DNA from 2 places in the Salininema proteolyticum genome. Region 1 is predicted to be linked to the other one. Evidence: riboswitches for the same ligand, from Rfam matches in the RefSeq annotation. Region 1 holds a riboswitch; the other holds the start of a gene.
The links. A riboswitch is a leader RNA that binds a small molecule or an ion and turns the genes downstream of it on or off. The one in region 1 is predicted to bind thiamine pyrophosphate.
Positions count from the first base shown of each region.

Region 2: it holds a riboswitch for thiamine pyrophosphate, as region 1 does, so the genes downstream of both, ACFTE1_RS07015 (ECF transporter S component) here and thiE (thiamine phosphate synthase) in region 1, are expected to answer to the same signal.

Region 1 covers NZ_JBHUNX010000001.1:765,603-771,119, reverse strand. The annotation lists gene thiO (glycine oxidase ThiO) at 1-638, opposite strand, end outside; gene thiE (thiamine phosphate synthase) at 642-1,298, opposite strand; TPP riboswitch at 1,293-1,402, opposite strand; gene ACFTE1_RS03630 (class I SAM-dependent methyltransferase) at 1,607-2,239, opposite strand; gene ACFTE1_RS03625 (hypothetical protein) at 2,392-2,637, opposite strand; gene ACFTE1_RS03620 (hypothetical protein) at 2,820-4,076, shown strand; gene ACFTE1_RS03615 (hypothetical protein) at 4,165-4,626, shown strand; gene truA (tRNA pseudouridine(38-40) synthase TruA) at 4,818-5,517, opposite strand, start outside.
Region 2 covers NZ_JBHUNX010000001.1:1,490,361-1,495,877, reverse strand. The annotation lists gene ACFTE1_RS07020 (ABC transporter ATP-binding protein) at 1-983, opposite strand, end outside; gene ACFTE1_RS07015 (ECF transporter S component) at 1,000-1,593, opposite strand; TPP riboswitch at 1,625-1,734, opposite strand; gene ACFTE1_RS07010 (sulfotransferase family protein) at 1,991-3,199, shown strand; gene ACFTE1_RS07005 (maleylpyruvate isomerase family mycothiol-dependent enzyme) at 3,242-3,994, shown strand; gene ACFTE1_RS07000 (HAD family hydrolase) at 4,002-4,712, opposite strand; gene ACFTE1_RS06995 (heme ABC transporter ATP-binding protein) at 4,775-5,517, opposite strand, start outside.

The sequences.
Region 1 (5,517 bases):
CCCTCCCCGGCTCGCAGGCGCAGGACGACTCCGCGCACCGGGCGGACGGGAAGCCCCAGCTCTCGCGAGCCGTTCCCGGCGGCTATGACGATGGGGCCGGTGCCCTCGCCCCGGTGGTAGGCGCTCTCTTCGAACACGACCCCGCGCTTCCGGCAGGCGGTATCCAGCGCCGTGAGCACGGCGCGCGGGTCGACCGAGTGGTCCGAGCCGATGACGAAGCCCTCCCGGCAGCGGTGGCCGATGAGCGGTTCCTGCTTCCTCAGGCCGCGCGCGCCGACCTCCTCGACCGGCAGGGCGAGTCTCCGGTACAGGCCCACCTGGCGGCGCACGGCCGCGCGGTCGGACTCGTTCCAGCCCAAGAGGATCGTGCCCTCCGGGCTGTAGTCCAGCCCGACGCCGGACTCGGCCTGGAGCTCCTCGGCGAAGCCGCGCCAGAGCCGCACCGACTCCACCGCGAAGGGGACGAGGTCCTCTTCGCCGAACTCGGCCTCGGTGACCGCGGCGAGCATGCCGGCGGCGGCGTGCGTGGCGCCCGATCCGGGCCGCGGATCGCGGACGGTGACGCCCCAGCCCTTCTGCGAGGCGCGCCAAGCTGTGGCGAGACCGATGATTCCGGCCCCGGCTACGGTGAGTCGCATCGGCTATACCGCCCCCGCCGGCGTGCCGGCGCGTTCCCCGACGGCGTGGAGGAGTTCGCCCACTGCCGCTTTGACGTCGGCCGCCCGCGAGACGGCCGAGACGACGGCGACCCCGTGGGCGCCGTTCTCCACGCACTCGGCCGCGAGATCGGCGTCCAGGCCGCCGATGGCGATGACGGGCAGGTCCACCGCGCCGGCGACCGCGCCCATGCCGTCCAGGCCGATGATGCGCTTCAGGGCGGTCTTGGTGCCCGAGGCCCGCACCGGCCCGACTCCCAGATAGGTGGCTCCCACGCGCCGGGCCGCTCGCGCCTCGTGCGGGTCGCGGCAGGTCGCTCCCACGATCGCCGTCTCCGGCAGGATGGCGCGGGCCGCGTCGGCGGGAAGGTCGTCCGCGCCCAGGTGGACGCCGTCGGCCCCGACGGCCATGGCCACGTGGACGGCGTCGTTGACCAGGCAGACGGCGCCGGCCTCGCGGCACAGCCGGGCTATGGTGCGGGAAAGGTCGAAAGTGAGCCGGTCGGTGTAGCGGTCCTCGCCGCGGACCTGGACCAGGCGGGCGCCGGCCTCGAGGGCGGCTTCGACGACGCCGACCGGATCGGCGTCCGGCCTGGTGTCGGTGATGATGTGCAATCGCGGCAACGGTACTGGAGACCGCATGTCTACCCCTCTCCCTTCGCCAGTATTACCTGGATCAGGTTGGAACGGTCAGGGCTACCGAGCCCATTCTCAGCCCGATGCATCGGGCTCCCGTGAGTACATGAACTTGTTCGCTCCGCTGTGAGGCGGCTGCGGGCTTCACTCTACGCCACCGACTTTTCGAACACAAGGACCGAACGTCGGCAGTCGTGACAGGGACAACAGAGTGTCATCGAGCCGTGCCGGAAAAGCGCAGCTCATTCGCGCCGGTGCTCAAGGTGGACGGCGCGGGGAACGCGCGATCGCGTCCTACGTGCTGGGAAGCGCGGCTACGCCTCGTAGCGGCAGACCTTGAGGACGCGGTAGCCCTTGGCGCTGGCGTGCTTGTCGACCTCCCAGCCGCCCTCGACGAGCCACTTGGCCAGGGAGTCTCCGCCCAGGTGCTTGGAGACGACGAGCCAGGCGACGCCCTCGGGTTTGAGGCGGGGCAGCCAGGTCCGCAGCAGGTCGTGGAGCGACTCCTTGCCGATCTTGATCGGGGGGTTGGACCAGATCTCGTCGAACTCGAGGTCCTCCGGCACGTCCTCCGGACGTCCGACATGGACCGCCCCCTCGCAGCGCGCGGTGTTGCGCCTCGTCAGGTCCAGCGCGCGCTCGTTGACGTCCACCGCCCACACCTCGGCGTCACCGCTGCCGGCCAGGACCGTCGAGATGGGGCCGTACCCGCAGCCGAGGTCCAGGAACACGCCGGGCTCGCTCGGCGGGACGACCTTGTTGAGCAGCACGCTCGTTCCCAGGTCCAGGCGGCTGCCGGAGAAGACGCCGGACGAGGTCGCCAGCTCGTAGTCCTTGCCGTCGAGGGTGAAGCGGATCGAGCGCTCCCTGTCCTCGGAGGCGGGGCTGGCGGTGAAGTAGTGGTCCGGGGCGGGCTGCCCGCCGGACTGGTTCTGGGAGTCTGACACGGTTCCATTGTGCCACTCCGGGGCTCCGAACTGGGCCGCCGCGGCCCTAGATCACTCGGGTCGGACCGCCCCGGTCCCGGCCGGTCGGCGCGGCGCCGGGCCGCCGGAGGCCGCAGTGCGGCGCCCCGTGCCCGGCGTCTCGTCACCTGTGCTCACCGGGACCGCCCCATCGCCCGGCCCACCAGGCCCCAGCCCAGCGCCGCTCCCCCGGCGACGGTCGCCGCCCACACGAGCACCGACACGGCCAGCAGGACCACCGTCCACAGGTCGGCCGCCGGGTACCACGTCGCGGTGTGGAGCATCAGGTAGTCCACGACTATGTTCACGACCACCAGGGCCCCGAAGGCCAGTCCCGCGAACAGCCGTCCGCGCCCGCCTCGGGCTTCACGCTCTTCCATGCGGCGCAGGATAACGGCTACCGCCTCGTAGACCGCGCAATCGGACCCGTGTCCCGCGGCGAGTCGGCCACCCCGACGGGTGAAGGTCGGAGCGCGGCGCGTGTCGATCAGCGGTTCCCCAGAAGAACATCGGTACTATTCGCTCCCATGGACCATACTCCCGACAGAGGAACCGCACCGAGATGAACCGCGTCTCTCCGTTCGGCGTACCCGAACTCGACGATTCCGCGCCGCGGTCCGACCGCGGCGAAGCCGGCGGCACCGCCGTCCAGTCTCCGCACCCCTCCCCTCCCGACCAGTCCGTCCGCCTCCCCGAGGCGCGCTCCGCGGCGGCGTACGACGCCCTGCCCGACGCTCCTCCCACCGTGTCCGTCCGGGTGCCCGGGAACCGTGCTGCGGCCTCCGTCCCTCCGTCCGAGGCGCGCCCCCACACCGCGCCGGGCGCCCACTACTCCGGGACGGCGAAAGCCTCGAAGGCCCCGCGCCACTACGTCAAGTCCCCCTCCGAGAAGACCGTGGCCGTCCGCGCCCCCGCGGTTCCCGACTCCTCCTCGTCCCGCCCCGACGACACGCCGACCGTGCGCCGCTCCGCCGCCGACCTCTCCCCCGAAGAGGAGATGGAGAAACACCTGGAGGACATCCGCGCCTCGCGCCCTCTCCGCCGCGCCGCCGAGAAGGCGCGCCGCCGGACCAAGTGGTGGATGAAGGTCCTCGCCGCCGCCTCGGGGCTGGTGGCCGTCGCCGGCTGCATCGCCGGCTCGTACGTCGTCCTCTCCGAGAACGAGTCCGCTCCGGCCGAGCCCCCGCCCGCGCAGGCCGGGGACTCCGCCGCCGAGGAAGAGGCCGAGGAGCCGGTCAAGGAGGAGCCCGAAGAGGTCGTCGACCCGATCCTCGCGCGCTCCACCGACTCCGAGCCGATCACCGCCGCCGAACTGTTCGGCGTCGACGAGCTCCGCCCGTCGGACACCGACCGATCCTACCGCGTCCTGGGCCGCGACGAGATGAAGACCTGCTCCGACGCCGCCATGGGCGACCTGGCCGACGTCATCGCGGAGACCGACTGCGCCCAGACCGTCCGCGCCACCGTGGCGTCCTTCGACGGCGAGTACGCCGTCACGGTCGGGGCGATGAACCTGGCCTCCGAGGCCGAGGCCGAGTCCGTCACCGCCGAACTGAGCGAGGGACTCGAAGGGGGCTTCGCCGCTTTCCGCGCCGGCGGCGAGAGCGCCGAACTGGGCCGCTCGGACACCATGGCCGGGTACAACACCTACGGCCACTTCCTGCTCTACGCCGTGGTCGGACGCTCCGACGGAGAGGCTGTCAACGCGAAGACGCAGGCCGTCGAGGCCATCGTCCACGACCTCGTCGACACCTGGCTGGTCGAGCAGTTGCACCCCCGCCGGGTCGTCAATGAATCCGAAGGCGCGCACAACGAGTGACCTTACCGGCCGGGGTGGGGAGGACCCCACCCCGATTCGGGGGTGCACGGCATTGGCCTGCGGCTTCGCTCGCCATAGCCTGGGAGTCATGAAGGTTCCCAATCAAGTCAAGCTCTCCGTGGCCCTGTGGTGCGCCGCCATCGCAGCGGGCTTCATGGAGACGTTCCTGACCATCGGCGGCATGGCCGTCTGGGACGGCGTCACTCCCGAGCTCTGGTTGGACTTCGGGTTCCGCGTAGTCGTCTACACCATGGCCGGCGTCTTCGTCCACCAGTTCTACCGGGGCCAGGCGTGGGCACGTCCGGGCCTGACCGCCTTGATGACCGTCTTCGGAGTGTCCTCGATTGTCCTGCCCTACCTCTTCACCGTCGGCACGGGCATGGCGGTGAACGCCAGCTTCGACCAGTCCGATCCCCTCGCGCCCCTGTTCCTAGCCGACCGGGTCTTCTACGTCCTCTGCGCCCTCGGCGCCACCGGGCTCATGTACCTGCCGCGGACCGACCGCTTCCTGCGCTCCGCGCCCTCGCGCTTTCAGTCAGCCGGGAGGTAGGCCCCGCGGTCAACCGGGGGGGGGAGGCCCCGCGACCCCTTCCGAGACCGTCCGCAAGCGAAAACGGCGGCGGACGCGAGGGCCCGCTGAGGCAAAGACCCGCAGAGACAGGGCCCCGCACGGTCATTTGCCTGCGGACGGCGAAGGGGCGGACAGGATTCCCTGTCCGCCCCTTCGCCGCGTTCGAAACCTTATGCGCCCGGCCCGTCCGTTCCGAGCGTCCGGACCCTCTTGATCCGGTGCACCCGTTCGGCCCACCGGGCCGGGTCGTCCGAGTAGTGCACCTCCACCAGAGTCAAGCCGTTGGGCGGCACCACGTGAACGTCGTTGGCCCGGTGGCCCAGCGTCAGGATCGACGAGAGCCACTCCTCGCCGCGACGTCCGTCGCCGACCGCCAGGGCCGCGCCCACGAGGGACCGGACCATCGAGTGGCAGAAGGCGTCGGCCCGCACCGTCGCTACGGCGGTGCCGTCCGCATCGCGCTCCCACGAATAGTCCAGGAGCGCCCGGATGGTCGTGGCGCCCTCGCGCTGTTTGCAGAAGCCCACGAAGTCGTGCTCCCCCAGCAGCCTCTGGCAGGCGTCGTTCATCTTCTCCACGTCCAGCGGACGCGGCCACGGCAGGGTGTCGGCCCTCCGCAGCGGCTCCACGCCCCACCGGTGGTCCGAGACGCGGTAGGTGTAGCGGCGCCACTCGGCCGCGAAGCGCGCGCTGAAGACCGGATCGACCTCCTCGGCGGAGGTCACCCGCACGTCCGGGGGCAGGATCCCCCGCAACCGCCACAGGAGCTTCTCGCGAAGGTCCTCCCAGGCGGAGCGCTCCACGTCGACGTGCACGACCTGTCCGGTCGCGTGCACGCCCGCGTCGGTCCGACCGGCGACGGTGAAGTCC
Region 2 (5,517 bases), 720 kb from region 1:
AGCTTGTGGAGGGGTTTCTTCTCTCCGGCGGCGGTGACGGTTCCGGAGGTCGGGGGTGCCAGGCCGCCCAGAAGGCGCGAGAGGGTGCTCTTGCCGGAGCCGTTGTGCCCGGTGAGGGCGGCCAGTTCTCCGCGGTGGACGGCGAAGCTCGCTTCCCGCAACGCCAGGGGTTCTCTCTTGCCGTAGCGGTACGAGACGTCGTCGGCCCGCAGGAGTTCTTCGCCCGGTTCGCCGCGGCGGGGTGTGGTCGCGGGGGCGCCGGGTATGCGGATTCCCTGGTCCAGGAGTATTTCTCCGTGGGTGGTGAGGACGTCGGCGACGGGCCCGTCCGCCAGGGGGCGTCCTCCGGAGTCGAGTGCGACGACGCGGTCGAAGCTCTCCCAGAGTCCGTCCAGGCGGTGTTCGATCATGACGCAGGTGATGTCGGGGTCGTCGAGGGCGGGCCGGACGGCGTCCCGTACAAGGGCGGCTCCTTCCGGGTCGAGGTTGGCCGTCGGTTCGTCGAGCAGGAGCAGTTCGGGGCGGCGTACGAGGATGCCGGCCAGGGCCAGGCGCTGCTGTTCGCCGCCGGAGAGGGCGGTGGTGGCGTGGTCGGCCGCGTAGGGAAAGCCCACGGCCTCGTGGGCTCGGGCGACGGCGGGCCAGATCCGCTCGGGGGCGACGCCCTGGTTCTCGAGTCCGAAGGCGGTGTCGTCGCCGCAGCGGGCCATGATCAGCTGGGTCTCGGGGTCCTGGAAGACCATGCCGGTGCGGTGGCGGGTCTCGAAGGGGTCGCGGCCGTCCACGGTCATTTCGCCGGCGGCCTCGCCGCCCCGGGCGTGTTCGAGTCCGGCCAGGACGGCCAGGAGGGTGGACTTGCCGGAGCCGGAGGGCCCTAGTAGGAGGACGTTCTCCCCCGGTTCCACGGCGAGGTCGACTTCCCGGAGTGCGTGCGCGCGGCGCCCCGCATGTCGGTAGGAGAAGCCGCGCGCGCGTATCCGCATGTCAGGTCCGTCCTTCTCAAACGCGCTTGCGGTCGGCGCCGCCGGCGAGGGCGTTGACGGCGCCGGTGGGCAGGAGCGCCTTGTAGAGGGCCCAGGAGCCGAGGCCGGCGACGACGGCGCCGGAGAGGGCGGCCAGGAGGATGTAGGGGATCTTGAACGCCCAGAGGGAGGTCGCCCCGTAGGAGACGAAGACGTCCCAGGTGGTGGCGAAGAGGCCGCTCAGGGCTCCGGCGAAGACGGACACGGCGATGTTGTAGCGCTTGTACCGGCCCGCGGCGAAGGCGGCCTCGCCGCCCAGTCCCTGGACAAAGCCCTGGACGACGACGAGCAGGCCCCAGGCGCTGCCCAGCATGGTGCTGACGAGCGCGGCGAAGCCCTCGGTGAAGACGGCGGCGCCGGTCTTGCGGACGAGGAGCGGGGCGAGGACGGCCGGCATGAGCCAGACGCCGTAGAGGAGGCCCGAGGCGGGCGGGTAGGCGGTCGTGAGCGGCTCCGAGGCGGCCCAGACGAGGTTCCACGCCTGGAAGACCGCGCCGAAGGCGACGGCGAGTACGGCGCAGGCGATGATGTCGGCCATGCGCCAGCGTGTGGGCGTGTTCTGCAGCGACACTTCCGTGCCTTTCTATTCGGGCAATGGGGCACAGAAGAGACCTCCGACTCCTTCCACCGGTCCGAACCGGGTCAAGTTCGAAGGGTCTGCGCACCGCGGGCGGTCCGCACTCTCAGCCTGAGGGCTCCCCTGTCGTCAATTAGACGGTAGCATCGGCGCGTCGCGGAACCAAAAGCTTGCACAGATCGTCACAATTGACATAAGGGGATGCCGTCGACGCACTAGTCGGCAGTTTTCTCTGTCCTGTTGTGTGGAGCCGGCGGCTATCCGCCGTCGGCTCGTTTCCCTCCCGCCCCAGGGCATCGACCTCGCCGCCTCCTCTATCCTACTTTCGCGTATCGTTCAAGTCGTTATCCCGCAAGACGACTGCCCGACACCGATGAGAAGAGGCGTGCCCATGCGTCGCATCACCCGTACCGCCAAGATCCTCAACTCCGTGCTCGCCCCCGCCACCCGCGAGCGCACCGACCCCGAGCGCGCGTCGGCCGCCTGGTGGAGGACGGTCGAGAAGGTCCAGGCGCAGACCGGATACGACCTCGGCGCCGACGCGCCCTTCGCCGAGGACCTCGACTTCCTGCTGCGCTGTTTCGCGAACGTCCCCGGTCTGACGCCCATCGGCTGGAAGGGGCAGTTGGGCAACGCCGCGACACGCCTGGAGAACCGCATGCGGGTCAGCGAGATCCACCGCCGCGTCCCGGAGGTCGCGAACGAGCGGATCGAGCGGCCGGTCTTCGTCGTCGGACTGCCCCGCACGGCCACGAGCCTCACCCACAAGATCCTCGCCCGCTCGGCCGGGCACCGCGGACCGCTGCTGTGGGAGCTGAACTACACCGCGCTCGACGACGACCCGGCCGAGCGCGACCGGCGGATCAAGTCCATCGACCGCGAGCTGCGGGCGACGTTCAAGTTCTCCCCGGCGTTCGACGTCATTCACCCGGTGCGCATCGACCAGCCCGAGGAGTCGATCGCGCTCATGCCGCACACCTACTTCCCGCTCAGCTGCGCGCTCATGCCCGACTACCGGGAATGGCAGTCCCAGCGCGACCAGACGGCGGACTACGCCTACCTCCGCCAGGCGCTGCAGGTCCTCCAGTACGGCCGCGAGCGCAAGAGGTGGATCCTCAAGTACCCCGGCCACGTGGGCGACCTGGACGTCCTGTTCAAGGTGTTCCCCGACGCGCAGATCGTGTGGACGCACCGCGACCCGATCACCGTCATGGGCTCCTTCTGCTCGCTGGTCGAGACGCTGGGCGGCCTGCACGTCAGGAACATCGACCTGCACGAGATCGGACGCATGTGGCTGGAGATCCTCAGCGAGTCCGTCGAGAGCGGGCGGCGCCACCGGCCCGACGCGCCCATGGGGGCGGTCGTCGACGTCGGCTACCACCAGCTGGTGTCCGATCCGCACAACTACGTGCCGAAGCTCTACGAGCAGATCGGGGCGCGCTGGACGGCGGAGGACGCCGAGAAGCTCTCAGGGCTGACCGAGCGGCCCCTGCGCGACAGGCGGCACGAGTACGACATCTTCCACTACGGCCTGAGCCCGCGCCAGATCGAGAAGGCGTTCCAGGACTACATGCCGCTGGTCCACCGCGTGAACGCGTGAAACCCGCTCGCCCCTGTCACACCCCTCGCTTAGACTGCGGGCATGGACAACGACACTTTTAGAAGCCTGCTCGACTCCGAGGCGGCCCTCCTGCGCGGGGCCGCCTCCACCGCGTTGGAGGACCGGGTCCCCTCGTGCCCCGACTGGACCGGGCGCGACCTCGTCCAGCACGTGGCGGAGGTCTACTGCGACAAGACCCTCGCCATCTCCGAGGGCGCGGAGTCCGAGAGCTGGCCGCCTCCCATGCCGGAGGCCGACGGTATCCTCGACCTCTTCGACACGACCTTGCGCGACCTCAACGCGCAGTTCGACTCCCACTCCGCGAGCGACCCGGCGGGGAGCTGGTACACGCCGGACCAGACAGTCGGGTTCTGGATTCGGCGCATGGCGCAGGAGACCCTCATCCACCGCGTCGACGCCGAACTGGCCGCCGGGAAGGGCCTCAGCCCCGTCGACGAGGCGTTCGCCGCCGACGGCGTGGACGAGTTCCTGGACTGCATGGTCGGATTCGGCTCGGTCAACTGGAACAAGTACCTTCGGCCCGTGCTGGAGGCCGAGGACGGCCTCACCCTGCTGATTCGCTACGGCTCGAAGGAACGCACCCTGCGGGTCGCCCCCGGTGGGGTCGAGCTGGACAAGGCCGGCGCCGACGAGTGCGCCGCCACCGTCTCCGGCGACGCCTCGGCCGTGGACCTTTGGCTGTGGCGCCGGGGCGATGTCGACTCGGTCGACGTCTCCGGGGACGTCGAGGCCGCCCGCCGCTTCTACGGGATCGTCGCGAACTTCGCCGACTGACCCCGGTTCAGGCCGCGATCGCGTCCAGCGCCTCGGCGATCCCGTCGAGCGAGGAGATCTCGGCGTCCGGCCGGACGTCTGCGTCGGCCGTCGCTCCGTCGCGGTTGAGCCACACGGCCCGCATCCCGGCCGCTTGGGCGGCGGCCACGTCTTCGACCAGGTTGTCGCCTATGTGGACCGTCTTCTCCGGGTCCGTCCCCAGACGCTCGGCGGCCAACCGGTAGATGGCGGGGTCGGGCTTGTACACGTTCTCCTCGGCGGCCATGACGACGGTGGTGAAGTACTCCTCCATCCCCAGCGTCGAGGGGAGCGTGTTGCCGTTGGTCACCAGGGCCAGGGAGAACCGGCCCCTCCAACGCTCCAGGGCCGGGCGGGCGTCGGGGAAGGGCTCCAGGACGCGGCGGCGGTCGGCGAAGTAGCGGCGGCAGACCTTCTCGGCCAGCTCCATGTCTTCGCTGCCGCACCGGCGGACGCTCTCTTTGAACGCGGCCAGGCGGATCGAGTCCATCGGGACGTTGGAGCCCGACTCGCGGGCGGCGACCTCGTCGCGGACGGACGCCATCCAGGCGACGGTGACCGGTTCGCCGTCGCGGTCGAGTCCCTTCTCCCGCAAGGTCTCGACGGCGATCGTCATAGCCTTGACCATGGAACTCTCGAAGTCCCACAGGGTGCGGTCCCCGTCGAAGGAGAGGGCCTTGAAGCGGCTGCGGTGGGGCATGGCGCCTTCCTACGAGGCGGGCCGGCCGCCTCTGGCATGGTGGGGTGTCTATTCAGGGCACGTCAGGGCCGCTCCCGCACGGGCCGGACGAGGGTCGCTCCCGTTCCGGGGTCGAGGTCGACGGTGACGGGCTGATCGTACACCTCGGTGACGTGCGCCGCCGTCAGCACCTCGGCCGGTCTTCCCGCACAGTGGACGCGCCCGGCGTCCAGCAGGGCGATCCGGTCGGAATAGGCCGCGGCCAGGCCCAGGTCGTGCAGGACGGCGACGACCGTCCTGCCCTCCGCCGCCAGCTGGCGGCATATCCGTCCGACCAGTTCCTGGTGGCGCAGGTCGAGGGCCGCGGTCGGCTCGTCGAGGTACACCACCGGCGTCTCCTGCGCGAGGACCCGCGCGAGCATGACCCGCGCCGCCTCCCCGCCCGACAGGCTCGGGAAGCTCCGCCCGGCGAGGTGGGCGACGTCGGTCGCCTCCAGGCTCCTCGCCACTACGGCCTCGTCGTTCTCCGGCGGGGACTCCCTCCACGGCGCCCGCGCCATGGCCACCACTTCGCGCACCGCGAACGGGAACGAGACCCGGTGGTGCTGTGGCAGGACGGCGCGCAGCCGCGCGCGCCGCGCGATCTTCCACCGCCGCAGGTCCTCGCCGCCGTAGGCGACCCGGCCCGTATCGGCGTCCAGGTCCCCCGCGAGCACGCCCAGCAGGGTCGACTTCCCCGCCCCGTTGGGGCCCAGGAGCGTCAGGACCTCTCCCGGCTCCGCCGCGAGCCCGACGCCGTCTAGGATCCTCGTTCCGCCCGCGGAAT